Regions from separate parts of the Streptosporangium sp. NBC_01810 genome, predicted to be linked through region 3. Evidence: riboswitches for the same ligand, from Rfam matches in the RefSeq annotation. Region 3 holds a riboswitch; each other region holds the start of a gene.
What was found. Region 3 has a riboswitch for cyclic di-AMP ahead of OIE13_RS09475 (CHAP domain-containing protein). Riboswitches for the same ligand answer to the same signal wherever they lie in the genome.
Positions count from the first base shown of each region.

Region 1: it holds a riboswitch for cyclic di-AMP, as region 3 does, so the genes downstream of both, OIE13_RS18430 (C40 family peptidase) here and OIE13_RS09475 (CHAP domain-containing protein) in region 3, are expected to answer to the same signal.
Region 2: it holds a riboswitch for cyclic di-AMP, as region 3 does, so the genes downstream of both, OIE13_RS31880 (C40 family peptidase) here and OIE13_RS09475 (CHAP domain-containing protein) in region 3, are expected to answer to the same signal.
Region 4: it holds a riboswitch for cyclic di-AMP, as region 3 does, so the genes downstream of both, OIE13_RS02830 (hypothetical protein) here and OIE13_RS09475 (CHAP domain-containing protein) in region 3, are expected to answer to the same signal.

Region 1 covers NZ_CP109070.1:4,268,459-4,275,491, forward strand. Annotated here, with positions in the region: gene OIE13_RS18415 (glycosyltransferase family 4 protein) at 1-360, opposite strand, end outside; gene OIE13_RS18420 (M48 family metallopeptidase) at 357-1,634, opposite strand; gene OIE13_RS18425 (hypothetical protein) at 1,690-2,565, opposite strand; gene OIE13_RS18430 (C40 family peptidase) at 2,748-3,260, opposite strand; cyclic di-AMP (ydaO/yuaA leader) riboswitch at 3,394-3,554, opposite strand; gene OIE13_RS18435 (C40 family peptidase) at 4,088-5,065, opposite strand; gene OIE13_RS18440 (hypothetical protein) at 5,235-5,864, opposite strand; gene OIE13_RS18445 (NYN domain-containing protein) at 5,912-7,033, opposite strand, start outside.
Region 2 covers NZ_CP109070.1:7,054,297-7,061,329, forward strand. Annotated here, with positions in the region: gene lysX (bifunctional lysylphosphatidylglycerol synthetase/lysine--tRNA ligase LysX) at 1-871, shown strand, start outside; gene OIE13_RS31875 (LuxR C-terminal-related transcriptional regulator) at 1,826-2,026, shown strand; gene OIE13_RS31880 (C40 family peptidase) at 2,213-3,262, opposite strand; cyclic di-AMP (ydaO/yuaA leader) riboswitch at 3,268-3,414, opposite strand; gene OIE13_RS31885 (amino-acid N-acetyltransferase) at 3,751-4,404, shown strand; gene OIE13_RS31890 (hypothetical protein) at 4,654-5,154, opposite strand; partial or broken gene OIE13_RS31895 (RDD family protein) at 5,218-5,700, shown strand; gene OIE13_RS31900 (histone-like nucleoid-structuring protein Lsr2) at 6,997-7,033, shown strand, end outside.
Region 3 covers NZ_CP109070.1:2,072,250-2,079,282, reverse strand. Annotated here, with positions in the region: gene OIE13_RS09490 ((2,3-dihydroxybenzoyl)adenylate synthase) at 1-931, shown strand, start outside; gene OIE13_RS09485 (DUF6716 putative glycosyltransferase) at 986-2,188, opposite strand; gene OIE13_RS09480 (hypothetical protein) at 2,329-3,369, opposite strand; cyclic di-AMP (ydaO/yuaA leader) riboswitch at 3,947-4,085, shown strand; gene OIE13_RS09475 (CHAP domain-containing protein) at 4,104-4,817, shown strand; gene OIE13_RS09470 (hypothetical protein) at 5,287-6,066, opposite strand; gene OIE13_RS09465 (branched-chain amino acid ABC transporter substrate-binding protein) at 6,088-7,033, opposite strand, start outside.
Region 4 covers NZ_CP109070.1:614,964-621,996, reverse strand. Annotated here, with positions in the region: gene ngcE (N-acetylglucosamine/diacetylchitobiose ABC transporter substrate-binding protein) at 1-627, opposite strand, end outside; gene OIE13_RS02855 (class II aldolase/adducin family protein) at 959-1,606, shown strand; gene OIE13_RS02850 (roadblock/LC7 domain-containing protein) at 1,866-2,246, shown strand; gene OIE13_RS02845 (hypothetical protein) at 2,251-3,129, shown strand; gene OIE13_RS02840 (roadblock/LC7 domain-containing protein) at 3,191-3,577, shown strand; gene OIE13_RS02835 (hypothetical protein) at 3,590-3,961, shown strand; gene OIE13_RS02830 (hypothetical protein) at 4,054-5,064, opposite strand; gene OIE13_RS02825 (hypothetical protein) at 5,063-5,287, shown strand; cyclic di-AMP (ydaO/yuaA leader) riboswitch at 5,300-5,451, opposite strand; gene OIE13_RS02820 (DUF4253 domain-containing protein) at 5,669-6,415, opposite strand; partial or broken gene OIE13_RS02815 (carbohydrate ABC transporter permease) at 6,633-6,972, opposite strand; gene OIE13_RS02810 (hypothetical protein) at 6,945-7,033, opposite strand, start outside.

The DNA of each region.
Region 1 (7,033 bases), 2.2 Mb from region 3:
CGTCCAGCCCGCCTCGTGGCCGTGGGTGACCATGACGACGCGGCGGGCCCCGGCCTCGCGCACCCTGGGCGCGAGCAGCCCGAGCGGCGCCGCCGCCCCGAAGACCACCGTCTCGCATCCGAACTCGGTGACCAGTCCGGCCGCCCGGCGGGCGACGGCGGGGGTGGGCAGCATCAGCGAGGTGGGATGCCGCACCACGGGGTACGGCTGCCGCAGATCGAAGTCCTCGCTACCGGGCCACCGGGAGGCGTAGACGACGATCGAGCCGGGCGGGCGTCGGGCGATGAGACCGTACACGAACGACTGGATCCCCCCGGCACGGGGCGGGAAGTCGTTCGTGACCACCAGCGTGCGCCTCACGGCTCGGAGAGACCGTTCAGCCGGGCCCAGGAGCGCGCCAGGGCGATGCGCTGCGGCGCGGTGGGATGCGAGGCATAGAGCACGTATTCCATAAGATCAGGCGATAAATCCGAAATGTTGGTGACCGCCAGCCGTTTCTGCATGGCGACGAACGTCGCCGGATCCCTGGTCAGGTCCAGCGCGTGGACGTCCGCACGAGCCTCGATGTGCCTGCTCACCAGGTTCTGGGCCGGCCCTGACAGCACCGTGGCCAGGCTGAGCAACCCCATGACCAGGCCCACCGCCCTCGGGTCGCCCACGGAGGAGATCCCCGCGCGGCGCCGCACGGCCCCCGCCGAGGTCACCACGTAGAGCAGGCACGCCCCGAACGCCGCGCCCAGACCGCCGACGAGCGTACCGGAGAGCACGTCACCCGCCTTGGCGTGACCAAGCTCGTGCGCGACCACCAGCTCGACCTCGTCGGCGGGCGCCCGGAGCAGCGTGTCGTAGACGACGATCCTGCGGGTCGCGCCAAATCCGGAGACGTAGGCGTTGAGCGCGGTGGTCCGCCGGGAGGCGTCGGCGACGAGCACGTTCTCGACCGGCACGCCGTCCCTGGCGGCCATGGCGAGCAGGTCGTCGCGGAGCCGTCCGGCCTCCATCGGCCTGAAGTCGTTGAAGATCGGCTCGATGAGCACCGGGTAGGCGAAGGAGGCCGCCACTGTCAGCGCGAACGCGCCGGCCGCCGCGGGGATCCACCAGCGCCGGTAGCGCCGCGCCAGCGCGACCACCGCCAGAACCATGATCGCTGTCAGCGCGGTGCCGACGCCCAGGCTCTTGATCCGGTCGACGGTCCAGGTCGGCCAGGTCTGGGTGGACAGCCCGAAGTCGCGCAGATAGGTCTCCGACCACATCCCCAGCGGCCAGCGCAGCATCGCGACGGCCACCGACAGCGCCAGCACGCCGAGCAGCGCCCGCAACCACCACGGTCCCCGCAGCCGGCCGACGAGCCGCGCGCCCAGCGGGGTGCCCACCAGCACCCCCGCCACCACCAGCGTCAGGCCGAGGGAGAGGTAACCCGGTACGCTGACCAGCTTGTCGAACGCCTCGGACCTGGCGATCTGCTCGGCGGTGAAGTCGCGTGCCGGATCGGGGACGACGACCGGGGCCCGCTTGCTCAGCGCCCGCCAGGGCGTGGTGAACGCCACGACCGCCAGCGTGACCACCCCCAGCACGGCCAGCGCCCACCCCGCCGGCCGCACATCCGAGGGCGCGTCCTTCGTGCTCAGCGTCATCAAACACCTCCAGCGTGGAGCCCCGCCCCCTGATCACGGGGAGGGCACAAGAATGTCAGGCGAGTTCCTTTCCGAGGTAGTCGCGCCACGCCTCGGTGAGTTCGGCCGGCGACAGGCCGAGCGTGCCGGCGACATCGCCACCGTAGAGCCTCACCAGGGCCTTCTCGCCGAAGCGCTCCGCGATGAACCGGCAGGCGAGCCAGGCCTCCTCGTATGCCTGCGCGAGCCGCGGGGCACCGGGGGCGAAGTCCGCGGGACCGGGAAGACGGGCGGGCAGGACTCCGGCCCGTACCTCGGCGGCCAGCTCGGCGGCGGCCTTCCGTACGGAGATCCCGGCGTCGCGGTAACCCACGTAGTCGGCGAAGCCCTCCGACAGCCACGTCGGCACCCGGCCGCCACGGGTCGCGCCGGTGGCCACGTGAACGAGCTCGTGCGTGATCACCACGTCCCTTCCGGCCGTGGTGAGCCTCGCGTAGCCGGAGGGCAGGACGATCACCCGATCCGCGGTCGCCAGCGCGGCCAGGCCGTGTGTGCTCCCGGCCCCGGCGAGCACCGCGGCCTCGGCATCGGTGGCGGGAAAAAGGATCACCGCCCGGACCGGCCCCCAGATCGCCGCGACCGCGCGGCGGGCCCGGTCGGCCCTGGCGGCCAGGTCCCGCAGGACGGCGGGCGCGACGCCGTGACCGATCACGAGGGAGTGCTCGCTCCGGACGACGACGGCGGCGCCGGGCCACAGGTCACGAAGGTCGCCGGGGAGTTCTCCGACGTCGCGGGGAGGATCGTGGGGGGCGGAAAGGTGCCGAGGGTCCCGGGAGTCGCGCGGGAGCGGCCCGGCTCCGGCCAGGAGAGGTCCCGTCCCGGCGAACGGGCCGACGCTCATCAGCGCCAGCATCCCGGCGAGCACGGCGCGGCGCCCCTTCGGGACGGACATAGCGAGTCGATGTTACTCGACCGGTATCGCACCGCACCTTGCCGGAAGCACAGAACCAGGAAGCACGGAACCAGGAAGCACGGAACCGGGCTGCCCCGCATCGCGGCCACGCGCTCGCGACCTTCGCCGGGAAACGGAGCGGCCCCGTCCCTGTTGACATGGACGGGGCCGCTGCGCCCTGCTCAGGCTCCGGGCCGGACCGCTCCGGCGAAGGAGGACCTGTAGTACCCCTTCAGCTTCACGATCCGGACCGTCTTGCCGCTGCTCGGCGAGTGGACCATCCTGCCCTCGCCGACGTACATGCCGACGTGGCCCTTTCCACTGAAGAACATCAGGTCACCGGGGCGCAGTCGGCTCCACGAGACCTTCTTCCTGATCGCCCGGTACTGGCTGTGCGTGATCCGGGGGATGGACACGCCCGCCTTGCGCCAGGCGTATTTGACGAGCCCTGAGCAGTCGAACGCGCCCGGACCGGAGGCGCCCCACCGGTACGGATCACCGACCTGCTTCTTGGCCGCCGAGACGGCCTTGCGGGCCCGAGTCTTCTGCAGGGCCGCCCTGCTCATCTTGGTCTTCACATTGGCGTCGGCCTTGGTCTTGTTCACGGCCCGGGTGTCGGTACTCTTCGTGCTCTCGACCTGCTCGGAGACGCCGGCCGCGGTGTTGACCAGGATCTCAGGGGTGCTGTCCGTCATCGCCCCGGCCGCCGTGGATCCCAGGGTGACCGCTCCGGCTGAGGCGGTCAGGGTGAGGGCGATGCCGCCGAGGGAAAGGCGGAAAAGGCGCGACAGACGGGTGTTAAACGGGGTGGTAGACAGGATTTCTCCTTGGTGCTTCCACTGATGCCTACCGGGTTAGCTGACGGGTTCGGGCTTGGAAGATGCCCTACGGCACAAATGCGCCGATTCACCCCCTGGCCACGATGTGTCGGGCCTTTTGGGTCCCCGGTTCCATACCTCCTGGCTGTATGGATTCGGCGGGCCGCCGTAATGAGGTCCGCCCCCGGCAGGGGCACGGCGGCCGGTTGGATTTCTATCGAGAAACCGGCCCGAAGACCGACATTCACCGCGACGACCTGGCTTGAACGTCGCAATGCCAGAAGTTACCCCGATTCTTCAATTTTTGGCAAAGCATTCACCGAGCAGGAAGATCGATAAGTCTTCTTGATCTTACCGTTATCCCTGCTTAATAGCCATTTATGCTATCGAGATATGACTCTCGTCACACTTCTGACATCACACCTGATAAATCGTGATTTCTGTAATATTCATCACACTTGCCGGATTATCGGGTGATCTAGTGAGAGGCCCCGCAGCTGCGGTCGCCGGCAGGCGGGTCGGCGCCGGACGCACGTGCGGGCGCCGTGATCGACTCTCCGAAGTCCGCCTCGACGAATCTCGAACCCGGCGGCGTCGAGCATCGCTTCGAGGAGCCGGCGGAAGGTGCCGTACCCGGTGCGAGGCACCGGGTACACGGGAGGCGTCGGGTACACGGCCGGCGGGGCAGGACCCCGCACCGTGCGTCAGGGGCGGACGGCTCCGGCGAGACGACGGCCGTAGGCCGACAGCGGGACGACCTTGACGACGTCGCCGGTCTGCGGGGCGTGCACGATCCGGCCGTTGCCCGCGTACATGCTGACGTGCCCCAGGCCCTCGCTGAAGATGAGGTCGCCCGGCTGGAGGTCGTTCAGTGAGACCTTGCGGCTCGCGCCCCAGCTCCACTGCTCCCAGGTGGTCCGCGGCAGGCTGACTCCCCCGCTGCGCCAGGCGGCCTGGAGGAGGCCGGAGCAGTCCCAGCCGCCGGGGCCCGTGCCACCGTACTGGTAGGGCTTGCCGACCTGCGCGAAGGCGAACTGCAGCGCGGCGCGGGCGTTGCCCGAGGCGGGGCCGGTGTACTGGATTCCGGTGCTGTCCGGGTCGCCCGCCTTGAAGACGTTGAGTTCGCGCAGGAGCTTCGTCTGGACCCTGACCATCTTGTCGGCCTTGGCCTTCTCCCTGGCCAGCTCGTCGCGCGTCTCGTCGGCCTCGCTCAGCGCACCCTTGGCCAGGTTCCTGTTGATCCGCAGCGTCTTGGTGGCCGTGTCGAAGGCGCCCAGCGACTGGGCGCGGGAAGCCGACATCTGGTCGACCGCGGCCAGGCCGCTCAGCAGCGCGCCGGGGTCGGACTGGTAGATCATGCCTTCCCAGCCGTTGATCGCACCGACCTGGTAGGTGCTGACCGCCATCGTGACGAGCTCCTTGCGCAGCCCGGCGACCTGCTCGCTCTGGCGGGCGAGTTCGCCGGTCAGCGTCATGTACTTCTTCCTGGCCCGCTTCCACTTCTCCGAGGCCTGGTTGTACTTCTCGACGACCTGATCGGCCTGCTCGTTGAGCTTCTCCAGCTTCTTCTTGGCCTGCGCGAGTGTCGGCTTCGGCTCCGCGGACGCTCCGCCCACCGGCAGCATCAGCAGTGCGAGGGCGAGCCCGGCCGCCACCGGTATCCGAATCAGTCCAACCGGCACACCAGCCACGGCCACGTCAACGCCTCCAGACTGCACAGACCTGCGGCGAATAGTACAGAACAAGTAAGGTTTAGATCACCTTTTCGCATGCTTTGCTCTACAGCCGCAGGTGGCAGCTCCGGTATCCCGGGCGAGCGCCGGGATCACCCGGTCAGCAGCCGGCGACGTCTCAGCAACCGGCGATGCCGCAGATCTTGCCGGTCATCTTTCTGGCGTCGCGCAACTGGGTGGCCCAGTCGCTCTGCGCGGGCTTGGAGTACTCTCCGGCCCAGAGGTAGACCAGGACCGCGTTGCCCTTCCTGACCAGCACGCTCCGCTCACCGCCGACCCCGGCCTTCCCTCCGTAGTAGACCTGCCCGGAGACCTTCAGCGCCTCGTCTCCGAGCCCGGTCAGGCGCGAGGAGGCGTAGCGGTAGGCGGAGCCCGCGTCGGTGTTGGAGCGGCAGGCGGTCAGGGCGGAGCGCACCTGGGCGACGGCTCCGGCGGCAGCCGCCTTCGAGCGGTACAGAATCACCTGCTCGACCTTCATGAAGTCCGGGACACCGGTGAAGGTCACCGTCCGCGCGACCACCCTGCCGGCCCTGGCCAGCGTGGCCTTGCCGCACGGGTTGACGGCCAGCCCGGCCTTCGCCGAGTTGCCGACCTTCCAGTTGGTCTCGGGGTCGTCGTCCTTCTTCGCGGCGTCCTTCTCGTACAGCAGGAAGCCCTTGGGAATGGCGGCCGTCGCGGCCGCCGCGGGTGTGGTGACGGTCGCACCCACGGCGAGGACGGTGAGGGCGAGCACTATGATCTTCTTCATCGAATCAAACCTCCCGGATGATCCGATGCGCCACGGGCAGGAAAGGTTTACGCCCGGCCCAGACGTTTCAGAAGAAGCAGCGAGGGGACCGGCCGGGCGCCCATCCTGCGGACCGACTCGGCCACCTCTCGATCCGAGGAGACCACCGCCACCGCGCGTCCCGTGGGCTCGGCGCGGACCAGCTGGCGGATCAGGTCGTCGGCGATCTGCCCCGGGGCGCTGAACATCACGCGCACCCCCCTGGGCGCCGACACGGGAACCGGACCGTTCAACTCGGCTCCGTCGAAAACGCAGGTCAGCTCGGTACGGGTCTGCGCATAGAGCGCGCCGAGGCCGGTGAGAAGGCGATTGCGCTGGTCGGCGAGGGTGAACGTGCCGTAACCGGTCTTGGTCACGTTGTAGCCGTCGACGATCAGGTGGATCTGCGGCAGCGCGAGCAACTGGTCGAGCAGTGCGGGGTCGTCGTCGGCGAGCGCCCGCGCGGGAACCGCCTGGACACCTTGCCTGCCCGGCGCCACCGAGGCCACCGAGTCGGCGGGACGGTGGATGCCGGAGGGCAGGGCGAGCTCCCTGCGAAGCCCCGCGGCGGCGTCCTGCAGGGCGTCGAGCAGCATGCGGACCTTGGTGTCCTCCACGCTGCGGCCCTCACGGGCCGCCCTGCGTGTCGACTCCAGCTGACGCTCGGCGTCGGCCAGCCGCTCACGCAGGCGGCGCAGCTCGCTCTCCACGGTGCCCCCCGCCGAGAGCGCGGCGGCCTTCGCCTCCTCGGCCGCCTCCCAGGCGTCGGCGGCACGCGCCTCGGCCGCCCTGGCCCGCTCCCGGGCTTCGTGCAGCCTTCGGCGCAGGTCGGAGACCTCCGAGCGCGAGGTCTTGAGCTGCTCGCGCAGTCGCTCGGACTCCTCCTTGGCCGCGCTCTTCTGACCGGCCAGCTGCTCGCGCAGCCGGGAGAGCGTCTGCTCCTGCGCGGAACCCTCGGCGGCGACGGCCGACCGCTCCAGGTCCGCGCGAGCCGCCTCCACCATGTCCACCCAGCCGGGCGGCCGGGTCAGGTAGGCGGCCGCGGCCACCATGACGGGCTCCGCGGCCGGCGGGACCGCGCCCTCGGCGAGGCTCGCGACCAGTTCCGGCCAGCCGGTGGTCAGGGTCTCCGCGACCAGTTCGCGGAACTT
Region 2 (7,033 bases), 3.1 Mb from region 3:
CGGTGGAGCCACGGCCCGGCCTTTCAAGACCCACATCAACGCCTACGACATGGAGCTCTACCTCCGCATCGCGATCGAGCTCTACCTCAAGCGGCTCGTGGTCGGCGGTATCGAGAAGGTCTTCGAGATCAACCGCAACTTCCGCAACGAGGGCGCGGACTCCACGCACAATCCCGAGTTCACGATGCTTGAGGCCTACGGCACGTATCTCGACTACAACGACATGGCCGACCTGACCCAGCGGATGATCCAGAAGGCGGTCGTGGCGGCTCTCGGTCACTCCGTGGTCGTCCACCAGGGGCAGGAGATCGACCTCGGACTGGCGAAGTGGCCGCGGATCACCCTCTACGGGTCGGTCTCGGAGGCACTGGGCGAGGAGATCACCACCGCGACGCCCCTGGAGTACGTACGCAAGCTCGCGGACGCGCGAGAGATCCACTGGGACCCCAAGTGGGGCCAGGGCAAGCTCGTCCAGGAGATCTTCGAGGCGCTCGTCGAGCACACGCTCATACAGCCCACGTTCGTCATGGACTATCCGGTGGAGACCTCCCCGCTGACCCGCCAGCACCGCGACAACCCGCTCCTCACCGAGAAGTGGGACCTGATCGGGTTCGGCACCGAGCTCGGCACCGCCTACTCGGAGCTGGTCGACCCCGTCGAGCAGCGCCGCCGTCTCACCGAGCAGTCTCTGCTCGCCGCAGGCGGGGACGCCGAGGCCATGCAGCTTGACGAGGACTTCCTCACCGCACTGGAATATGCGATGCCGCCCACCGGTGGCATGGGGCTCGGCATCGACCGCCTCATCATGGCCTTCACCGGCAAGAACATTCGCGAGACCATCCTGTTCCCGCTGGTCAAGCCGACCGGCTGAGCCTGACGGGCAGCGCCGCCGGGCCGTGTGGGACGAAGTCCCGGTCCGGTGGCGCGATCGTTTCCGCCAGGCGGTGCCGGCCAGGGCCGGACGACGGCCTGGGCAGACGACGGCCTGGGCGGTGCTCAAGGTCGAGCCGGTCGGGCTCGGCGAGCACCCTCGAATCCCGGTCGACGGTACCGGGCAACCGCCCTCACCGCTTCGCCCTCACCACCTCGCCCTCACCACCTCGCGATCACCGCTTCGCGCCCCCCAGGGCTCCGTGTCGGCGCGCGTGGGCGTGAGCACGGCGCGTGAGCACGGCGCGTGAGCAAGGCCTGGGCGTCAGCAGGGCCGGAAACCGTAGTCCGTGCTCACGCTCCCTCATGCGATTTCGGACGATTTTCTGCATAGCGCAGAAACTACCTTTTAAGCATGTCCAATATTGGGCAACGCCCAGTCGTCGCCATCCGATACTTCGCGAATGCCGCAAAGGTCATCTCGTAGGCTTCCCATTTCAGAGTTTTCCGCGAGGTGTCGTCAAGGCGCCAGGCGGCGTGGCCGTCGAAGAGTGCCAGGAAGAGAGCGGTTTTCCCGGGAAAACGGGTGACTCGCTTCCGTCGAGGATCCCGCCCCGCGGGTGCGCGTCGTCGCGACGGTTCCGGTGAAACCTTGTTCTGCCAGGACCTCTGTCGTCGCAGCTAGGGGGTGCCTACGGGCTCGTGCCGGGACTCGGTCGTGACTTAACCCCAAAGGCACTGACATATCATGAGTACTTCACGTATCGCCTACTATGTCAATAGTGGGCGCGCGCTATGAAGAGTAGAACTTGACGACCTTTGAACAAGGCGTTTACCGTTCCTGGCGGACGGTATTCATTTCCGGCGTCTGGGCGCCCGGTTTCCAGAGTGGGGGGAGTGACTCTTGATGGCATATCCAGAAGTGGATTCTCGCCATGGCGACAGCCCCCTGGGCATGAGCGATATCGGTCTCAGTGACGACGACCTCGTGCTGCTGGCTGAGCTCGCCAAGGGCGTCACCGTCGACAGGGTGGGCCGCCGCCTCGATATCAGCGGCCGGACCGTCAGGCGCAGGCTCAGGGGCATCTGCGACCGTATCGGTGTCGCCACGGCGATCGAGGCCGTGGCCTGGGCGGCCCGCCGCCGCCTGATCTAGGCCCTTGGATCTTCTGTCACCGCGGGTCGCGGCGGGCGTCTCGCCGCGTCGTCGTCGGTCACCGTCCCCGCGAGGCCCCGCCTGACCGGTCCTCGCCACGGCGGGATCCGCGGCACAGGACCCGGTGCGGGTTCTCACGTCCACGGAGTCCGGCGGCTCGCGACCTGTGAGGTCCGGTTCGGAGGCTCAGTCGGCGATTCGCACCCCGCCGGCGAAGGGCCGGTTGTCGATCGTGGCGATGTGGACGACGTCACCCGTCTGGGGCGCGTGGACCATCAGGCCCGCACCGATGTAGATCCCGACGTGGTGCAGGTCGCTGTAGAAGAAGACCAGGTCGCCTGGGCGCAGCTCGTTTTTGGAGATGTGGGTGCCCGCGGTCCACTGGTTGCCGGTGTAGTGCGGCAGGCTGATGCCGACCTTCTGGTAGGCCCACATGACCAGCCCGGAGCAGTCGAAGGAGTTGGGGCCCTCGGCGCCCCAGACGTACGGCTTGAGTTGCTGGGTGAGTGCCCAGCGGGCCGCCTCCGCCGCCTTTCCGCTGCCGACGATGGGCACGCCGACCTTCACCCGGGCTCCCCTGTTGCTGACGGCTCTGGTGCGCACCTCGCTGAACAGGTCGCTCTCGACCCGCGCGACCAGCCGCTCGATCTTGCTGCGCTTGCCTTCGATCTCCTCCAGAAGCGCCTTGACCTCTGAGGTCCTCGCCTTGGCGCCGGCCTGCGCCTGCTCGGCGGCCTCGATCGCCCGGCCGACCTGGGCGACCTCCTCACTCTGCTGCTGCTGGAGGGCGTAGTTGGTGGTGGCCTGGTCGAGAAAGGTGTCGGGGTCGGTCGCCTGGGTGAAGACGAGTCCGGAGTTCAGGCCGCCGGACATGTAGTTGCTCTGAGCGAGGAGGGTCGCCTTGATGCGCCGGGCCGCAAGTTCCGACTCGCTCGTCGCGAGGGTCTTCTTGGCGCTTTCCGCGGCTCGCTGGGCCTGCTTGAGCCTGACCCGCTCGCCGTTGTACTGCTCGGCGAGCGTGCCGATCTCCTCGTGCAGTTTCTCGGCCTGCTTGGCCAGTTGCCGGAGGCTGGGCTCCGGGTCCGCCGTGGCCGAGACCAGGGGGGTGCCGAGGGTCATGGTGGCGAATACCAGGCCGATGACCGCCATGCGGCGGCTCCGCCTCCGCGACGCGCGTTCTCGATGGCGGGCGTCGCCCCCCGCGTGCTTTCCTGCACGGTCGCGCGTGCGCTTCACCAACAGGCTCCTCTCTCGGCCGCCTACCGGGTTAGCTGACGGGTTCGGGCCGGAGGCAGCCCTACCGGGTGCGCCGGTGGCACTCGGATTCACCCCGAAGGACGTGGTGGGTCCCCGGTTCCCCGGGACGGGGGATTCGGCGGGTCAGGCTTTTTGCATCTCTGACATCGAGCACGGAGATTAGTGCACTCCTGGTTCCTGCTCAACCAGAACTGCGAACTTAGTGGAGGTTCCGCAACTTAAATGTCACGGAAAGATCACATGCCAATATGATCAACATGGCCATTACGCTGCCTTTGCCTTCCTTGAGGCGGGTGTGTCGCAGGTCTTCCCAGGTCCGGGACCGTGCCAAAGATGAGCTGGGACACATTAGAGGTGTCGCACGCTCAGCGTGGTAAACCGACTACCAAGGGTCATGTGATGACCTCGGGGCGAGTGTTAAGGATGAGCCGTAATTGAAGACTGAAGAGGACGTACGCTGATCGGTCATGGAGCAGCTTGCGGAGCATTCTCCCGGACCGTTCGCGAGTCCCCAGAAGGAAGGGGGGCGACGAGCCGGATCCGAGGGAGAGGAGCGGGGGTCGCCCGCCCCCGGCGCCACCTTGGTGGTCACGGTCCGCCGTGCCCGCACCCCGGACGTCCGCGCCATCAGGCGGCTCGTCGACACCTACGGTGGAGCCGGCCCGCGCCTGCTGGAGAAGGCCACCGTCACCCTGTACGAGGATGTCCAGGAGTTCTGGGTCGCAACCGACGCTGAAGGGTTGATCCTCGGTTGCGGGGCTCTTCACGTTCTCTGGGAGGATCTGGCTGAAATTCGGACCGTTGCCGTCGATCCGACCCTCAGGGGGATGGGAATCGGCCACCGGATCGTCTCTGTGCTCATCCGCACGGCCGCCGAGTTGGGTCTGCGCAGGGTCTTCTGCCTGACCTTCGAGGTCGACTTCTTCGCTCGGCACGGATTCCAGGAGATCCAGGGCACGCCCGTCGCTCCTGAGGTCTACGCCGAACTTCTCGCCTCCTATGACGAGGGCGTCGCGGAGTTCCTCGATCTGGAGCACGTCAAGCCCAACACCTTGGGAAACACCCGAATGCTGCTGCACCTGACACGTGAGCCCGACTCTGATGACTTTAGAGCTGACTGACTGGAAAGATGACTGTTGATTCCTATGTCGATACCTTGTGCAGCAGCAAGCATGTGCGTCTGACATTTGCCACATGCGTAGTCTAAGTGAGGTGACGCGGTGAGCAACGGACAGCCGCCGTATCCGCAGGATGATCCCGAGCGCAGTCGCACACCTTCGGGACAGCCGGATTACGGACAGCACAACCCGGGACGGGCCCCTGGCGAACTCGACCCCGACGTGACGGTCATGGGCTATCGGTCTGAGGTATCACAGCCGAACACCGGTCCCGGGCAGACTCAGCCCGGCTATGGCCAGCAGGACTACGGGCAGCAGCCTGGTTATGGCCAGCAGGGGTACGGGCAGCAGCAGCCGTACGGCCAGCAGGGCGGGTATGGCGGTCAGCAGGGCGGGACGGGCGCGTACGGTCAGCAGCCCGGCTACGGTCAGCAGGCGTCTCAAGAGCAGCAGGGGTACGGGCAGCAGCAGCCCGCGTACGGTCAGCAGGGCGGGACGGGCGCGTACGGTCAGCAGCCCGGCTACGGTCAGCAGCCGGGTTATGGTCAGCAGCAGCCCGCGTACGGACAGCAGGCGTCTCAAGAGCAGCAGGGGTACGGGCAGCAGCAGCCCGCGTACGGTCAGCAGCCGGGCTACGGTCAGCAGCCCGACTACGGTCAGCAGCCGGGCTACGGTCAGCAGCCCGACTACGGTCAGCAGCCGGGATATGGCCAGCAGCAGCCCGCGTACGGACAGCAGCAGTACGGCCAGCAACCGGGTTACGGTCAGCCCTACGGCGGTCCCCCCGGTGCTCCCGCTCCGCTCGCCGAGTGGTGGCAGCGCCTGGTGGCGCGGATCATCGACGGGATCATTCTGGCGATCCCGGCGGTGATCATCAGCACGGTGCTGACCGCCATGCTCGTGACGTCTTCCGGTTTCAACCTCGAGACGGGTGTCATCACGGAGGGGAGCGGCGTCTTCCTCGCGACTCTGCTCATCTCCCTGGTCAGCGCGGCGCTCTACTTCGCCTACGAGTTCTTCATGATCAGTAGGGGTGGGCAGACCGTCGGCAAGATGGTCATGGGCATCAAGATCGTGCCCGTCGGCAGCACGCTGTCTCCGGGCGGCCTCAGCTCCAACGTCGCGATCAAGCGCACCGGTGTGTTCTTCGGCCCGCAGTTCCTGAGCTGGATCCCCTTCGTGGGTTTGATCGCCAACATCTTCAGCCTTGTGAACACGCTGTGGCTGCTGTGGGACAGGCCCCTGTGGCAGGCGCTGCACGACAAGGCGGCCGGGACGGTCGTCGTCAAGATCAAGTAGTTCCGGGTAAATCGGGGCCGGCGGTTGAACCGCCGGCCCCGATTTCGTGCCCGGACCAGAAAAACGAGGGTCGTTAGGGGTGGGTAACCGCCTCGGGCGCGGAAGCCATGGAAGCGCAAAAATCATTTGCCATGCCATGGGCGGTGCGGGGGGACTTATGACCAGGCTCCGGCGGGCTCGGCGGAATATTCGTGTTTGAGGCCGGACAAGGGGCTCAGGAGAGCCCGCAAGCCGCTATGAGACGGCAATGCCGGATCTGCCCCCGTCGAGGGTTCGCACACCAGTCATCGAATGGCCGGACCCGCCCGCCTCCCGCATCCCCGGTGACGGCCCGCGGGTTTCTCTCCTTACCCCTTCCGCCGCGCGTTCAGGACGGCCGCTGAAGGTCTTCTCACGGAGCCGGATCAAGGGGGTGTGATGTTGCCTGGGTTGTCCTGGGGAGCCATCGTCTTTGGTGGTTATACGGCCTACGACTATGTACTCCGTGCCAGAGTGGGTCGTACTCTTGGTAAGAAAGCGTTGAAGATCCGTCTTGTTCTACGGGCTTGCGTCGCATCGGCTGCCGCCTGGGTGATGAAGCGAGCCGCGCTCCATCGGGGTGTTCTGCCGACGGCGGACATTCTCGCGATGAACCCGCCCGCAGCGACCTCCGGTTCCGTGACAAGGCGCCGTTCATCCCGACGGGCAGGCTCCCCTACCAGGAGCTTCGACCCTCCAAGGCCGGTGGCGCGGTGACCGGAGACCGGACGGGCATTGGTATTTCGAAGACAACGATGATCACTTGATCGTCCTGTCGGTTTTTCCCTGCGGCTTTACGACTGCAACCGGTAAGGCGGCTGGAGAGAAGCATTAGGCTGGCGAGTGACGGGCCTGGTCGCCCCTGCTGACGTGTGTTGCCGCCCGGTGGCGCTATGGTCGTCTGTGGGCGGTTCCAGACTGATCGGGTGGGCAGCCGCGTGGCTCGGGAGTCGTCGCCCAATTTCCATGGTCTCCAGAAAGCCACCTACGGTACGGAGCGAGGACGAATGTACGACGTATTGTCCGCGTTGATACCTCCGGCGGTCGTCGGCGGAGCCTTCATCTACGGAGTCGTCAAGCTACTTCGGAGTGAAGCCGCCGGTCGTCGGCCAAAACAGTCCGACCCGGTCGAGTCGCAGAACAGCTGATCCACCGGAGCGCCGACTGAGCTTCTCGGTTGCCTGTGAGAATCGCCGGGCTCCTGGAATTGCCGCTCTTCGATCGCGGGTATATGTTTAGCTTGCGAATGAAACAATACTCCGCGAAAGGATTGTGTAGATGGCCAAGCAGATCCAGGAGATTCTCATCGACGACC
Region 3 (7,033 bases):
CTACCTGGCCTGCCTGCCGGTGGCGCACAACTTCGCACTGGCCTGCCCCGGCGTCCTGGGCACGCTCGGTGCCGGCGGGAAGGTGGTCCTGTCCCCCTCGCCTGCCCCCTCCGACGCCTTCGCCCTGATCGAAGCCGAGCAGATCACCATCACCGCCCTGGTCCCACCACTGGTACCACTGTGGCTGGAGGCCGCCGAGTGGGACCCCGCGGACCTGACCTCCCTCAAACTCTTGCAGGCCGGCGGATCCAAGCTGTCCGCCGAGACCGCCCGCCTCATCCCGGCCGGCCTGGGCTGCGCCGTCCAGCAGGTGTTCGGCATGGCAGAAGGCCTGCTCAACTACACCCGCGCCGACGACGACATCGACCTGGTGGAGCACACCCAGGGACGTCCCCTCAGTGCCGAGGACGAGTTGCGCGTCGTGGACGCCGACGGCCACGACATCGCACCGGGTGAGGTCGGCGAACTGCTGGTCCGCGGGCCGTACACGCTGCGCGGCTACTACCGGGCCGCCGAGCACAACGCCACCGCCTTCACCCCCGACGGCTACTACTGCTCCGGCGACCTGGTCCGCGTCCTGCCCAGCGGACACCTCGTCGTCGAAGGCCGGATCAAGGACACCATCGACAGAGGTGGCGAGAGCGTCTCGGCCGAGGAGGTGGAGGCCCACCTGCTCACCCACCCCGCGATCCGCCGCGGCGTCGCCATCGGCCTGCCCGGCACCGGCTACGGCGAGCAGCTGTGCGCGGTCGTGGTGCCCTGGTCCCGACCGCCGACCCTGCCGGAGCTGCGCCTGCACCTGATGGGCCGCGGACTGGCCGCCTTCAAGGTGCCCGACCGGATCGAAACCGTCCAGGACCTCCCGGTCACCGCGGTCGGTAAGATCGACAAACAGGCTCTGATCCGCCGCTTCGCCGGCCGGAGTGCGTGAACATCCCCCCTCGGCCGCCGGTGATCCGACCTACCCGCTTCGAGAAACGGATCACTAGCCCAGTGCCCTGAGGTAGCGGCGCATTCGGCGCTTGGCGCGGTAGCCGGCGCGCAGCACGTTCGGCGGGACCTCCACACGCATCCGGGCGCGACGGCGGGCGGCGGCGTACTCGGGGCCGTCGAGCAGGGACCTGGCGGGGACCAGACGCTCCGAGCGGGCCTGCCCGACCAGGGAGACCATCCGTGAGACCCAGTCGCTCTCGTCGCCGGGATGGAAGTAGTTGTCCCTGCACCAGGCCTCGTCCGGGGCCAGGAAGCGCCCCGCGGAAAGGTCGTCGAGGGTGCCGAGCAGGCCGCTGCCCTCGAAGACCAGGTTGATCATCTCGGCGCCCACCCCGAAGTCCGACAGCACCAGCAGGGGCACCTTCTGGGCGATCGCCTCCAGCGCGGCGGTCGAGCTGACGGTGACGAACCCGGCCGCGTGGGCCAGGTGTTCGTGCATGGACCCCACCGCGAAGCGCACGGCCTCGGCGCTCACCCTGCCCTCCCCCACGAGCGACTGCCACAGGCGCTGGTAGTGGTGGCGCTCGTTGTGGGTCTGCCGCTCGGTGTCCAGGGCGCGGAGCTTGACGACGACGTCCAGATCCGGTCGCCGCCCGGACAGCTCGGCCAGGGCGAGCAGGATGCGCTCGCGCTCCTCCTTCCGCCTGGGCACCTTGGCCTGGGTGGCGAACACCACCCGGTCCCGCGGCCCGATGCGGGCGACCTCCTCCTGGCCGCGCAGAAACGGCAGCCGGGCCAGCCCCACCTGGCCGCCCCCGCCCAGTTCACGACCCATCGCCGAGAACTCCTCGACCTCCCGCCCGCTGTGCAGCACGAACAGCTCGCATCCGCTGCGAAACAGCCAGGCCTTCTCGGTGGCGGGGACGGAGATGCCCGGAAGGCCCGAGACGAACACGGGCCGTGGCCGCAACCCGGCCAGCACCTCACTGACCAGCACGTCCACCACGGGCCCGGTGCAGGCGGCGAGCACCACGTCAGGCCTGAACCGCTCCGCCGCCCGGCGCAGCGCGCGGGCCGAGAGCACGGGCGGATCCTCCGACGAGCCCGCGACCGCGGCGCGGATCTGCGCCGGGGACGGGGTGATGGGGGTGCGGATGACCGCCAACTCCCGCACACATCCCGAGGGCAGGTCCCGCAGCAGGCAGGCCGCCCACTTCAGGTAGGAGTCGGAATCGGCCACGGCCAGGACCTTCAACGAGAACCTCCAACGGGGATCCCCCGGGTGCATATCCGGTTTCACATGGGTGGACACGGCGCGGCTCGCATCCCGGGGGCGGCGCGCCCTCGGGCTCCGGCCGCGAGGCCATGAGGTCACGAGGTCACAAGGTCACAAGGTCATGCCCCGGTGGCTCCCGTGTCGTGATGGGCGAACATCGACAGGTGGGAGCGGAGCGAGGGGGCCGCCTCCGCCGTCCACCACTCGTCCGGGACGTCAACCGTCTCGATCGAGACGCCCCTGGCCGAGAGCAGGACCCGCAGGGAGGTGACCGCGGTGGACGGCAGGCTCAGCACCCGCTGCCCGGCGGCCAGCCCGCGCAGAGTGATCTCGGCGGGGATCCCACCGTCGTAGACGGTGATGCCGGGCTGCTCCCCGACACCGGCGAGATCGTGGGGGTCCTCCCTGCGGTGCGGGAAGTAGGCCACCGGCCCGGCCGAGCCGAGAGCGGCCAGCCAGCCGAGGTAGTGGTCTCGATGGATCAGGCCGTTGCGGACCAGCGAGGTGCCGAGGACGACCGTGCGCTCCTCGGGACGTGGCCTGCGCAGCGGTTGTGACCGCAGCCAGGCGAAGTCGTGGGTGACCAGCTCGGCCCCTCCCGCCCGTACGGCCTTCGCCAGGTCCACGGGGACGGGCAGCGCTGTGAAGATCGACAACCGCCCCGAGCGGGCGGCGGCGCGCAACCTGAGTCCGGCCGCCGCACCGAGGACGGTTCTGAACCGTCCCGCCTTTCCCCTGGCTCTCAGCAGGGGCGTACCCGCGTGGCCGACGAGCAGCTCCAGGAGCCTGATGGTGGCCAGCCCGTCGTCGACGATCACGATCCGGCCAGGGAGCCCGGTGAGCCAGCGGAGCTGGACCTTGCCGGAGAAGGCGTCGCCCACCGCCCAGGTCGCGCCCCGGCGCGGCCTGGGCATGTCCGGCCGCGCGGCGGTGAGCTCCAGGCCCGGCGGCAGGGTGAGGCGGCCGAGCTCACGTCCCGTCACGGCCAGGGGGCGTAGCCTCGCCCTGGGCACGAGGTGGCTGCGGGCGCCGAGCAGCCCTGCGTGGTGGGCCTCCACGGCGCAGAGCATCTGCAGCGGGGATTCCACCCAGGCGATGGCCGAACCCTGCTCCCGCGCGTGGTCTCGACCGTCCTCCACGCCGGGTAATGACCCGTTCACGACTGACCCAAGCTAACCCGGTGGCCTTAAGCGCCTGGGAACTGCGGGTGAACAGCCGCCCACGCGCGTCCGTCATGATCGTCTTCGGGGCGAGGCCGTCTTCGGGGCAGCACCCTGTCGCCGGACCATGTTCGAGCCTCCCGAGGGGGAGGGACGCAGCCTCTCCGCACTTTTTACCATCGAATACTTGTTCAAGAAAAAGTCGACCCGTCCCCTCCTACCCATGGGCCCCCGATCATGCCGTAGCACCCCGGGACAGGCGGTCCACCGGCGGGTACCACACGCCCGGAGCACCGGAAAAACAGGGGATCCCGCCCATGACGGCGCGGCGACCCCAGCCGACGCGACCGGCCGGGAACGGGCGCGATCCACCCCCTTCCCCGACCAAGCGACTTCCCGCCCCAACCCCTCAAATCTGACGTTTTACCAAGTCAGAGCAATGTGTCCTACTTGTAATCGTCTGCCCGGGTGACGTACGTTCGTCCTGTTCATGGCAAATGTCTGGGTCTGTATAGGTCTACGCATTGCCGTCACATTGCCCGACCGCGCTCCACCTGGGCGGAACCCCCGCCCGCGGTGAGCACGGCCGCCGAATCCGCGAGGTCTGCGGAACCGGGGAACCACGTTCCTGGGGTGAATCAGCGCGTTCTCGCGCCGTAGGGCACTTCCCAGCCCGAACCCGTCAGCTAACCCGGTAGGCGGCATGGAAGCGAAGCAAGGAGTCGAACCCCAGTATGACCAAGAACCGCCTCACCCCCACCCTCAGCGCCCCCCGCGTGGTGAGCGCCCTCCTGGGCGCCTGCGTCGTCCTGGCGACCGGCTCCGTGGGCTCCGCCGCCCTGGCCGACAGCCACACCGCCCTGAACGCGCCGCCCGCCGACGCGAAGGTCTCCGATGCCTCGCAGAACAGGCTCGCGAGCACCCCGCTCGAGACCGCGGCCGAGAGGCTGCCCAAGGTCTCCGCCGCGCAGGTCCTGGACCTCGCCTCCAAGCAGATCGGCGTCCACGAGAACGCCCAGGGCGGCGGGACCAAGTTCCACTCGTGGTACATGTCCTCCCCGCGCGCCCAGGAGACCGTCGCCCGCGACGGCGGCACCCTGCGCGGCTACGCCAACGCCCCTTGGTGCGCGATGTTCGTCTCCTGGGTCGGCGAGATGGCCGGCATCCGGCCCACGATGGGCTGGGACGCCTACACCGTCACCCACGCCAAGTGGTTCAAGGAGAACAAGCACTGGGGCACCACCCCCACCCCCGGCGCCGTCGTCTACTTCGACTGGGCCGGTAGCAAGAGCATTGACGGCATCGACCATGTCGGCTTCGTGAAGAAGGACAACGGAGACGGCACGATCACCACGATCGAGGGCAATACCGGCAACGGCAACGTCGAGCAGCGCATCCGGCCCGTCTCCCAGGTCGTCGGCTACGGCTACCCCGTCTACTCCAACTGATCCACACCCGCCGCCCGCACCATCCCCCATGGGGCGGGCACCCGGCCCCCGCCGGTGAACGCGGGCCGATCCGCACTCGTCCAGGGGCTCCGCTCGCTCGCGCGGAGCCCCTGACGGCGTTCCCCCGGCCGCCTTCGCGACTCCTTCGCTTGAAGCGCTCCCCACGGATGAATCCGGGGGATTCCAGCCGTCCCAACCGTGCGGCTCTGCGCATGGTCGCGATGCTGTTGCTTGGCGGTTCACCTTCCGGCCCCGTTTACGGGGGTTTCCACGCCCCAGCCCACGATCCCGTTCCGGGTGACGTGGGCTCCGCCCTCCCGGCGGTGAGTAATGGCCAAGGTTGCGAGCTTGGTTATCGCTCACGCGTTCGACCGCGACTGACTGTACCAGCGCGTGGTGCGCTGCCGCAGCAGGTTCCGGACCAGCCCGAGCAGGGACGGTTCCGAACTGCTCGGCGGTCAGGCCTATTTCACGGCCAGGGTCCGACGCCGGTACCGGCGGCACCGGCGGGACGGCCGCCGCGCACCCACCCGGTCGCCGCGCCTCCCGCTCCCGCTTCCGCGAGCAGCCAGTGCACCTCACCCAGGTGGTAGAGGGCTACCGCCGGAGCGCCGTGGACATTGTCCACGATCGGGGTGAGTCCGAGACGCCTGGCGGCGGCTGCCATCATCTCGGCCATCGTGGACGTGCCGGTATGCAGGTAGACCATGTTGTGGCTGGGACCGAGCCCGGCGACGAGAATGCCCATGCGCCACAGGGCGATGGCCGCGTCGTCGTCGGTGGCGGTGCCCGGGACGCGCGGGTCGAACTGCCGCCGGGCGTCGCGCCACGCGTTGGTCAACGCCCGCAGGACCCTACGGTGTAGTGTTCTGGGTACCTCGACGCGCACGGCCGGCGACCGCTTGAAGCCGGTGTCGCCGGCGTCGGCCTGGGTGACGATGGCCCAGGCCAGCCCTGACAGCAGCCGGGCGATCCGTGCCGCCACCGCCTCGCTGCGCGTCTCCACGACGGGAAGATGACGCGACGCTGTGGCGGGTGTCCCCCCGCCGGTGTTCCCGGGTCCGGCAGGGCGCAGATGTTGCCAGGCGAGCGCCGCCTCCAGCATGCCGTACCCGCCGATCGGAGCCTCCGCGAGGGCGCGGTGGACGTTGCCGCTCGCGCAGTCGTGGCGTCCGGCGGACGGTGACCTCGTGAGGGGGGGCGACGCGGTCGGGCCGGGGATCCGATAAGCGATCGGGGTGCTTGTCATGATCTCTGATCTCCTGTGCGGTCAGTTTCCGGGGATCGGCCTGTCGTCGGCGACGATCCGGCCGCCGCGGACCCGATAGGCCCACACCGTGACCGAGGATCTGGCGAGCTCGCCGTCGCCGTTGAATCGGATCTTCGTAGTGATACCGGCGCCGGAGTGGCCGTCGACAAACTCCTCCATGTCAGAGCGTCGCGTCCTGCCTGCGTCGATGCCCCGAAGGAAGACGGTGGCGGCGTCGTAGGCCTCCGCGCTGTAGGTGCCCGGGTCGTGGTCGAAACGGATCCGGTAGCGCCGGGCGAACCCGGGATCCTCCTCCGGCGGCCGGCACGGGCAGGTGAGAACCGCACCCTCGGCGGCCTTGGCCCCCGCCGTGCGGACGAATCCGTCGTCCTTGACCGCGTCGCCCGAGACGAAGACGGCGCTCACGCCCGCGTCGCGCAGCTCGCGCAGGAGCCGGCCGGCCTGGGTGTAGTAACCGCCGAAGAAGATCACGTCGGGGGCTGCCGATTCGACCTCGGAGACCGCGCTGCGGAAGTCGACCGCATTCGGCTGAACCGAGGCGCTCTGCACCACCAGCGAGCCAAGTTCCTTCATGACCAACTCGCTGAGGCCGCGCCCGTAGGGGCTCATGTCGTCGATGACGAACACCTTCCGCGCGAGCAGCCTCTCCTTGATGTACCGGCCGACCGCCGGTCCCTGCGCGGCGTCGCTGCCCAGGATGCGATGGAAGGTCGATCGCCCCCAGCGGCTGAGGCCGGGGTCGGTGGCCGCCGGGGTGATGGTGCTGACCCCGCCCTGGTTCAGGATCGGGTTGGCGGCGTGCGACTCGCCGGAGAACGCCGGCCCGACGACACCGATGATCGCGGGGTCGGCGACGACCTGCTGAGCGAGTTCGGGCGCCTGCTTCGGATCACCCTGGGTGTCGAAGTCGACGAGCCCGACGGGGCAGGCCGGATTGCGGGCGTTG
Region 4 (7,033 bases), 1.5 Mb from region 3:
CCAGCCGTTCTTCTCGAACAGCGCGGAGTCGTACCAGAGGCCGTACGCGGAGAAGACGTAGTTCATCAGGTACGGCTTGCCCGCGAGGAGACCCGACTCGACGGTGCCGGGCGCGACCAGGTCGCGAACCTTCTTGTTCGGGTCGTCGATCGAGGGGGCGTCCCACAGCTCGGTGAGCTCAAGGAGCTGGCCCTCCTGCTGCAGGGCTCCGTTGTCCATCAGGTCGGTGCCGGAGTTGGCGATCACGTCGGGGACGTCGCCGCCGGCGAACCGCGGCTGCAGGGTCTGCGCGATCTGCTGGGTGGCGACGTGCTTGACCTGCGCCTGGGCGAACGTCTTCTTGTACAGCGGCTCGTGCACCTCGGTGGCGTAGCCGTCGCCGAGGCCACCCTTGAAGATGACGACCTCAAGCGGCGCGTCGGCGGCGACGCCGAACGGGTTCTTCGCGGAGATCGCACCACCTGCGGAGGGGGCCGCGGAGGTGCCGGCCGAAGGAGCCGCACCGCCGCCGGTGGCGCAGGCGCTGAGCAGCCCGGCGCCCGGGCCGACGATCAGAGCGCTCATGCCGATCCGGCGGAGCAACTGCCGCCGGGTGATGTCTCCGGGCGTACCGACCGAGTTTGACATGCAACCCTCCTGAACGGGGGATCAATTAGGAAAGTTTCCTAAACGTTTGCCCGAAGGTACGTATCCGCGGAGCCCAGCGTCAAGACTTCCCTGCCGGTCTAGACCAAGCCGTGATGTCCTCGCGACCTATCCGCTAACTACCAAACGCCAAGGAGGTGCAATTCAATGATAGAACGGCACATAGTGGCCGATATTTCCCCGGAACCATTGACTTGGCCGCAACCGGCGAGATAAAGGAACCATGCTCGCCGGCAGCCAATGAGCGGCAACCGGTCTAGACCAGATAATGAGGGTTTGCCGCCCCGTACCGCAAGCCCCTACTTTTGACGGCGTGTTGTTGGCCGAGCAGCGCCGCCTGCTATGTGAGTACGGCCGCCGAGCCGCCGCGACCGGACTGGTCGTCGGAACCGCGGGAAATCTCAGCGTGCGCGCGGGCGAACTCGTCGCCGTGACGCCCAGCGGCGTCTCCCTCGACCGGCTGGAACCCGAGGCCTGCCCGATCGTCGACGTCGAGGGCCACCTCGTCGAAGGCGACCTGCGACCGTCCTCGGAGACCCCCATGCACCTGGCGGTCTATACGACCACCGACGCCGGCGCGATTGTGCACACCCACTCCGTCTTCGGCACCGTGGTCGCCACGACCATGAGCGAGCTGCCGCCGATCCACTACAACGCCCTGTTGCTCGGCGGGACCGTCCGCGTCGCCGAATACGCCACCTACGGCACGCCCGAGCTCGCCGCCTCCGTCCGAGCCGCGCTGGCGGACAGGCGCGCGGCGCTGCTGGCCAACCACGGCGGGGTCACGATCGGCGACGACCTGGACGGGGCCTTCGAGGCGACCAGGCTGCTGGAGTGGCTCTGCGAGGTGTACGTGCGGGCCAGGAGCATCGGCGAGCCTCGCGTGCTCACCGAGGAACAGCTCGCCGCGGTGATCCGGCGCGCCGCAGACCCGCCCACGTTCCCCCGTCGCGAGAACTGACCGCGGCGCGACCGCGCTGTGCCCCCGTCGCGAGGACCGACCGCAGCGCGGCCCCGCCCCGTCTTGTTTTCAAGCCGGACGAAAAGGCGATTATCACCGACCGGCCAACGGGTTGATTCCCACCCGGGGTGTATATCTTCCTACCTAGATGGTGAATCCTACGCTTTTTCCTATCAATGACCTAGGCAGAAAAGGCGAACCACGAGGGCTTTCCCTACGCTGACCGGGCGACGTTGAAGTCGTCGGCAAGGGAGAGCACGTGCTCGGAATCGAAGACTGCCTCACTGAGGTAATGGCCATCCCCGGCGCCCTGGACGCGATCCTCATCGATCAGACCAGCGGGACGGTCGTGGCGACCGGTGGTGCGAGCCGCCACGGTGACGTGGAGAGATCTGCCGCGGGACTGAGCGAGACCCTGCGCGCGACGCTGGACGGGCTCGCCGTCACCGCACCGGGCGGTACGGTCCGGATCGACGACATGATCATAACCACGGACGGCGGCCACCATTTACTGAGGCCGTTGGAAACGCTTTTCGACGGCCCTCTGGTCATTTACGTCAGGCTCGATCTGAAACGGTCGAACCTGGCACTGGCCCGCCACCGCCTCCAGGCCCTTTCCGGCCGCCTGATCTCGACGTGAAGCCGTGCCAAGCATCGAGATCATCCTCAGTGGGCTCGCCGGTGATCGCGCCACCGGCTCGCTCCGCCTCGGTAAGGCGGGCGTCATCTATCTCACCGACGGCCGCGTGACCTACGCCGAGAGCGCGTCCGCCCCCCGGCTGGAGGACCTGCTGGCGGCCTGCCGCGGGATCTCCGCCCATGCCCTGCGACAGGCCAGGCAGGTCGCCTCCGAGGATCTGCGGGGCGGCGAGCCGCCGGTCGCCGCCCCGCAGATCCTCGGAGGCGACCGGCTCCTCGCACAGGGCCTGCTCACCAGGGGTGAGCTGGAGTTCTGCGTGCTGAGCACGGTGCTCGACGCCAGCTACTTCCTGTTGGAGGCAACCGGGCACCGGCCCAGGTTCCGGCGGGGAGAGCGGCACTGGCTCGGACCGCAGTGGTACTTCGACGCGGCCGGCCTGCTCCGGGAGTGCAAGCGGAGGAAGGCGCAGTTGGAACAGACCTGGCCGTCCGCGGAGCTGGACACGCTCCCGGTCGTCCCGCGAAGGCGGATCACCGCCCAGCGGGTGGTGCTGAGCTCACTGCAGTGGGAGGTGCTGGTCGGCGCCGACTCCACGGCGCCCCCGGCCGACCTGGCGCGCAAGCTGGGCCGCCCGGCGTACTCGGTGCTGCTCGCCGTACGGCAGCTCGCCTCCCGTGGGCTGCTGCGCATCCCGGAACCCGACGCGGCCGCCGCACCCGCCACGCAGGACCCGCTGCCGAGGCGGACGAGGGGGGCCACGGAGATCCCGGCAGCCGGAACGGGCTCCCTGGCGACGCCTGCGTCGCTTCCCGGAGCCACCGGGGACCCGACCGACGTCAACCTGCTCATCCGGCTCAGGAACGCATTGGAGGCACTGACTTGAGCCTGGTTCGATGCCGCCGATAAGGCTGCGGACGCTGAAGCTGATCGGAAGGAGGGTGTCGGTGGAACTGCGTGAGGAGATACACCGCGAGATGGCGCTGTTGCGGGAGCGGATACCCGACGTGGACGGGAGCATCGCGTGCAGCGTCGACGGTCTGACCCTGGCCAGTGATCTGGGCGACGGCACCTCCACCGAGCAGACCGGCGCGCTCTCCTCCGCGCTGCTGGCCCTCAGCCGCCGGATGACCGGCATGGCCGGCAAGGGCGCCTTCGAGGAGACGCTGATCTCCGGCACCAACGGCTACGCGGCCTGCTACGCCGCCGGCCCCAAGATCGTCCTCACGGTTCTGGCACGCCCGGGGACCAACCTCGGGCTGCTCAGGCTGGAGGGTCGCAAGACGGCGGCCAGATTGGCCGCCATCACCTCACGGATATCGATAACTCAGTGATCGGAGGCAGACATGGGCAACATGGACATCTCTCTCAAGGAGATGATGGCGATCGACGGTGCCATCGGCGCGGTGATCGTGGACTACAACAGCGGGATGGCGCTGGGCGCGCTCGGCGGTTCCAAGGATCTCGACCTCCAGGTGGCGGCCGCGGGTAACACCGAGGTCGTCAAGGCCAAGATGCGGACCATGGAGTCGCTCGGCCTCAAGGACGGCATCGAGGACATCCTCATCACGCTCGGCACGCAATACCACGTGATCCGCCCGCTCTCCGGCCGGAGCGGCAAAGGCCTGTTCATCTACATGGCCCTCGACCGGAACCGGGCCAACCTCGCGCTCGCACGGCACATCCTGCGCGGCATCGAGGAGCGGCTCGAGGTCTGATCCTCCTGCGGCCCGTGCCCCGGGGGGCACGGGCCGCAGGAGGATCTCATCGGATCGCGTCGGCGAAGGAAAGCCGGAGATCGTGCCGGACCTCAGCTCTCCTCGGCGCCCGCCCTACCGCGGAGACGGCCGGCGACCAGGTAGGTGGCACCACCCGCGGCGAGCACTCCCGCCAGGGCCAGGCCGGCGGCCGTGCCGGCGGACGGACCGGCCGAGGTGACGGCCGCCACCGGGGCGGCGGCGCCCAGGTCCCGGACACCCTGCTCGGCGGCCTTGGCGTCGGCGCCGGACAGGGCGACCGGCTTGGCGGCGATGCTCGCCTCAGGTGCGGTGAGCGGCTCGGACATGATCTTGGGCTTGGCGAACGTCTGGATCACCTGCTGGGTCTTCACAGACTTCTTGGACTGCTCGGCCTTGACCAGGACCGTCTGCGGAGGCTTCGCCGGGTTCGCGTCCCGGTAGCGCCAGGCACCGGTGGCGAACGCCACGGGGTGGTTCTTCTTGCCCACGCCGTCGCCCCACTTGGTGACCACGTACTTGATGTCGATGTGGCCCATGCCGCCGTTGCCGTCCACACCCAGCGTGGCGGAGTTGAACCGGCCGTCGGTCAGGTCGGCGAAGGTCTTGGCATCAATGTCGATCATGATGCCCCGGTTGGAGGGCACGCCGGGACCGCGGTCACCGACGAAGAACTTGGCCTTCTTGCCCTTGTAGATGACATAGCCCTCGGTGAACAGGGGCCAGCTCGGGCTGGCGATCATGCCCTTCTGCATCGGCTTGCCACTGGCCGGCAGGCCGGTGTCACCGGCCCGGCCCGAGGAGTCGTCCCAGAAGTAGGAGGCCCTGGTCGAGCCCTCAAGGAGAACGGTCTCGTTGGCGGCCACCACGGTGTCCGCGCCGGGGGAGGCAACGGAGGCAGTGGCACCGGCAGCGGCGACGGAGGCGGGAGCGGCGGAGGAGGCGGGCAGCGCGGAGGCCACACCGCTGGAGACGAGCACGCCGGCACCGACCAGAGCGGCGGTGGCGAGGCGGTTCTTGTACGGGAGGTTCTTCGGGAGGTTCTTATGCAGGCCGTTCTTGTGCAGGTCAAAAGGAAGACGCATGAAGAAGAGGCTCTTTCGCGAGGGAACGGGGCAGCCACGTGCGACGCATGGGGAGGAGTGCAGTGGCGGGGACGCGCTCATCGGAAAAGTGGCGTGGCAGGATCAGTCGATCGCTACGCGGAGCACGATCCAGGTGCCGCGCTCAGGCGCGGCGACAGGGGTCAGCGACGAAGTTCAGGTGGTCGGCACGGGCAGAGCGGGCACCGACGTGGTGACGCGGTGATCCATGAGGGGGATCTCCTCTCCAGCTCGTCTACCGGGTTAGCTGACGGGTTCGGGCGGTGGAGTTGCCCTACCGCCGCACGTTCGCGGCGGATTCACCCCGGAAAAGTGGTTCCCCGGTTCCCCGGACCATGCGGGCCCTGTGGGATTCGACGTCGGCCGGCCGCTCCCTCTTGTGAAGGGCAGGTCGCCAACCGATACCCATGGACACTACTCACGAAATCGGACAAAGCAAAGCAAATGCCATGAAAACCCCAGAAGATCTACCTACTACCCCCAAGAAAGCCCCATCGGGGACCCCGTCACACCAACAGCCGCCCTACCAGCGAGAACGTCTTGCCGATCTCGGGTTTCACACCCCGGAGACCCGCGGCGGGCAAGCTCAGTCCCACCAGAACGACCAGGCGTTCCTGCCCTTGATCTGCTCGGCGTAGTCGATGAGACTCCCCGCGCCCTGGATGATGCTGTCGGGGCAGAACGTCCAGTGCTCCGCGGCGACGTGCAGGGCGTGCTCCGAGGTCGTCGGAGGTGCGGCGACGCTGAGGTCGAGGGTGTTGAACCCCATGCCGACCACCCGCACCCCGAACCTGTCCTCCCAGCTCCGCACCACGGCCGCGAGCGGGACCATCCACTCGTTGTGGTTCAGGGCACCCTGCCAGCCCATGACGGCGAGAGCGTCGGCCCCGCGCTCGACCGCGACGAGCCCGAGCGGGGTCCTGCGCTCGGCCACCAGGCCGGCGTACCAGTCGGCGACCACGCCGGGATCGGCGGCAGGCCTTCCCGAAGGGGCCGGACCCGGACATTCGACTCCGAAGGGGTCGAGGATTTCGAGCTGGTCGATGTGGGCCTTGACGATCCAGTCGGACCACACCTCGGCCATGAACGCGGCGGCCTGGTAGTTGTCGATCTCGACGGCGGCGTCCGGGGCGATCTGACCGGCCGACCAGGGCTGCACCGAGTCCTCCAGCAGCACCGGCCACAGGCCGGAGTGCTCGTGCTGGGACCGCAGCCGTGCCCAGTACTCGCCGGAGACCGCCACCTCACTCAGCCAGAACGCCGGACGGCGACGGAGCGAGAGCTGAGCGTAACCGGGGTCGGGCCACACCACGTCCCCCGGTGGCAGGTCCACCGAGAGCCTCCGGCCCTCACCTCCGCTGCTTCCGTCGGCCCCGTCAGCGAACAACTGGCCCAGAACTGGCGGAAGCTTCCCACGCTCGCACTCGCTCATTCCTACCGATCCGATCCTGACCACGGACCAATTTTGGCCTGTCAACCGTCCCGAGGGACAGTTCTGCCCTGGTCCAGGCAAAAATTATCGGTACAGGGGGAACGGAGCCTGGCGGGTGTCAGTCCTTCACCGCCCCGCCCAGCCCGGCCACCAGCCTGCGCTGGACGGCCACGAAGAAGATCAGCACAGGAACGGTCATCAGCGTCGAGGCCGCCATGATGCCGCCCCAGTCGTTCTCGTCGGGCTTGAAGAAGACCAGCAGGGCCGAGGGCAGCGTCTGGTTGTCCCTGGCCGAGATGATGAAGGTCCTGGCGGAAGATGAAGTCGTTCCAGGCGGTGATGAACGAGAAGACACTCGTGGCGACCAGTCCCGGCGCGACGAGGGGAAAGAGGATCCGCCACAGGATCACCGGCCGGCTCGCGCCGTCGATCATCGCGGCCTCCTCCAGCGTCCGGGGAGAGCCTCCCCCGCCGCGCCGACCTCGACCTGCTCCGCCCGTCCGACGGGGTCAGCCGCTG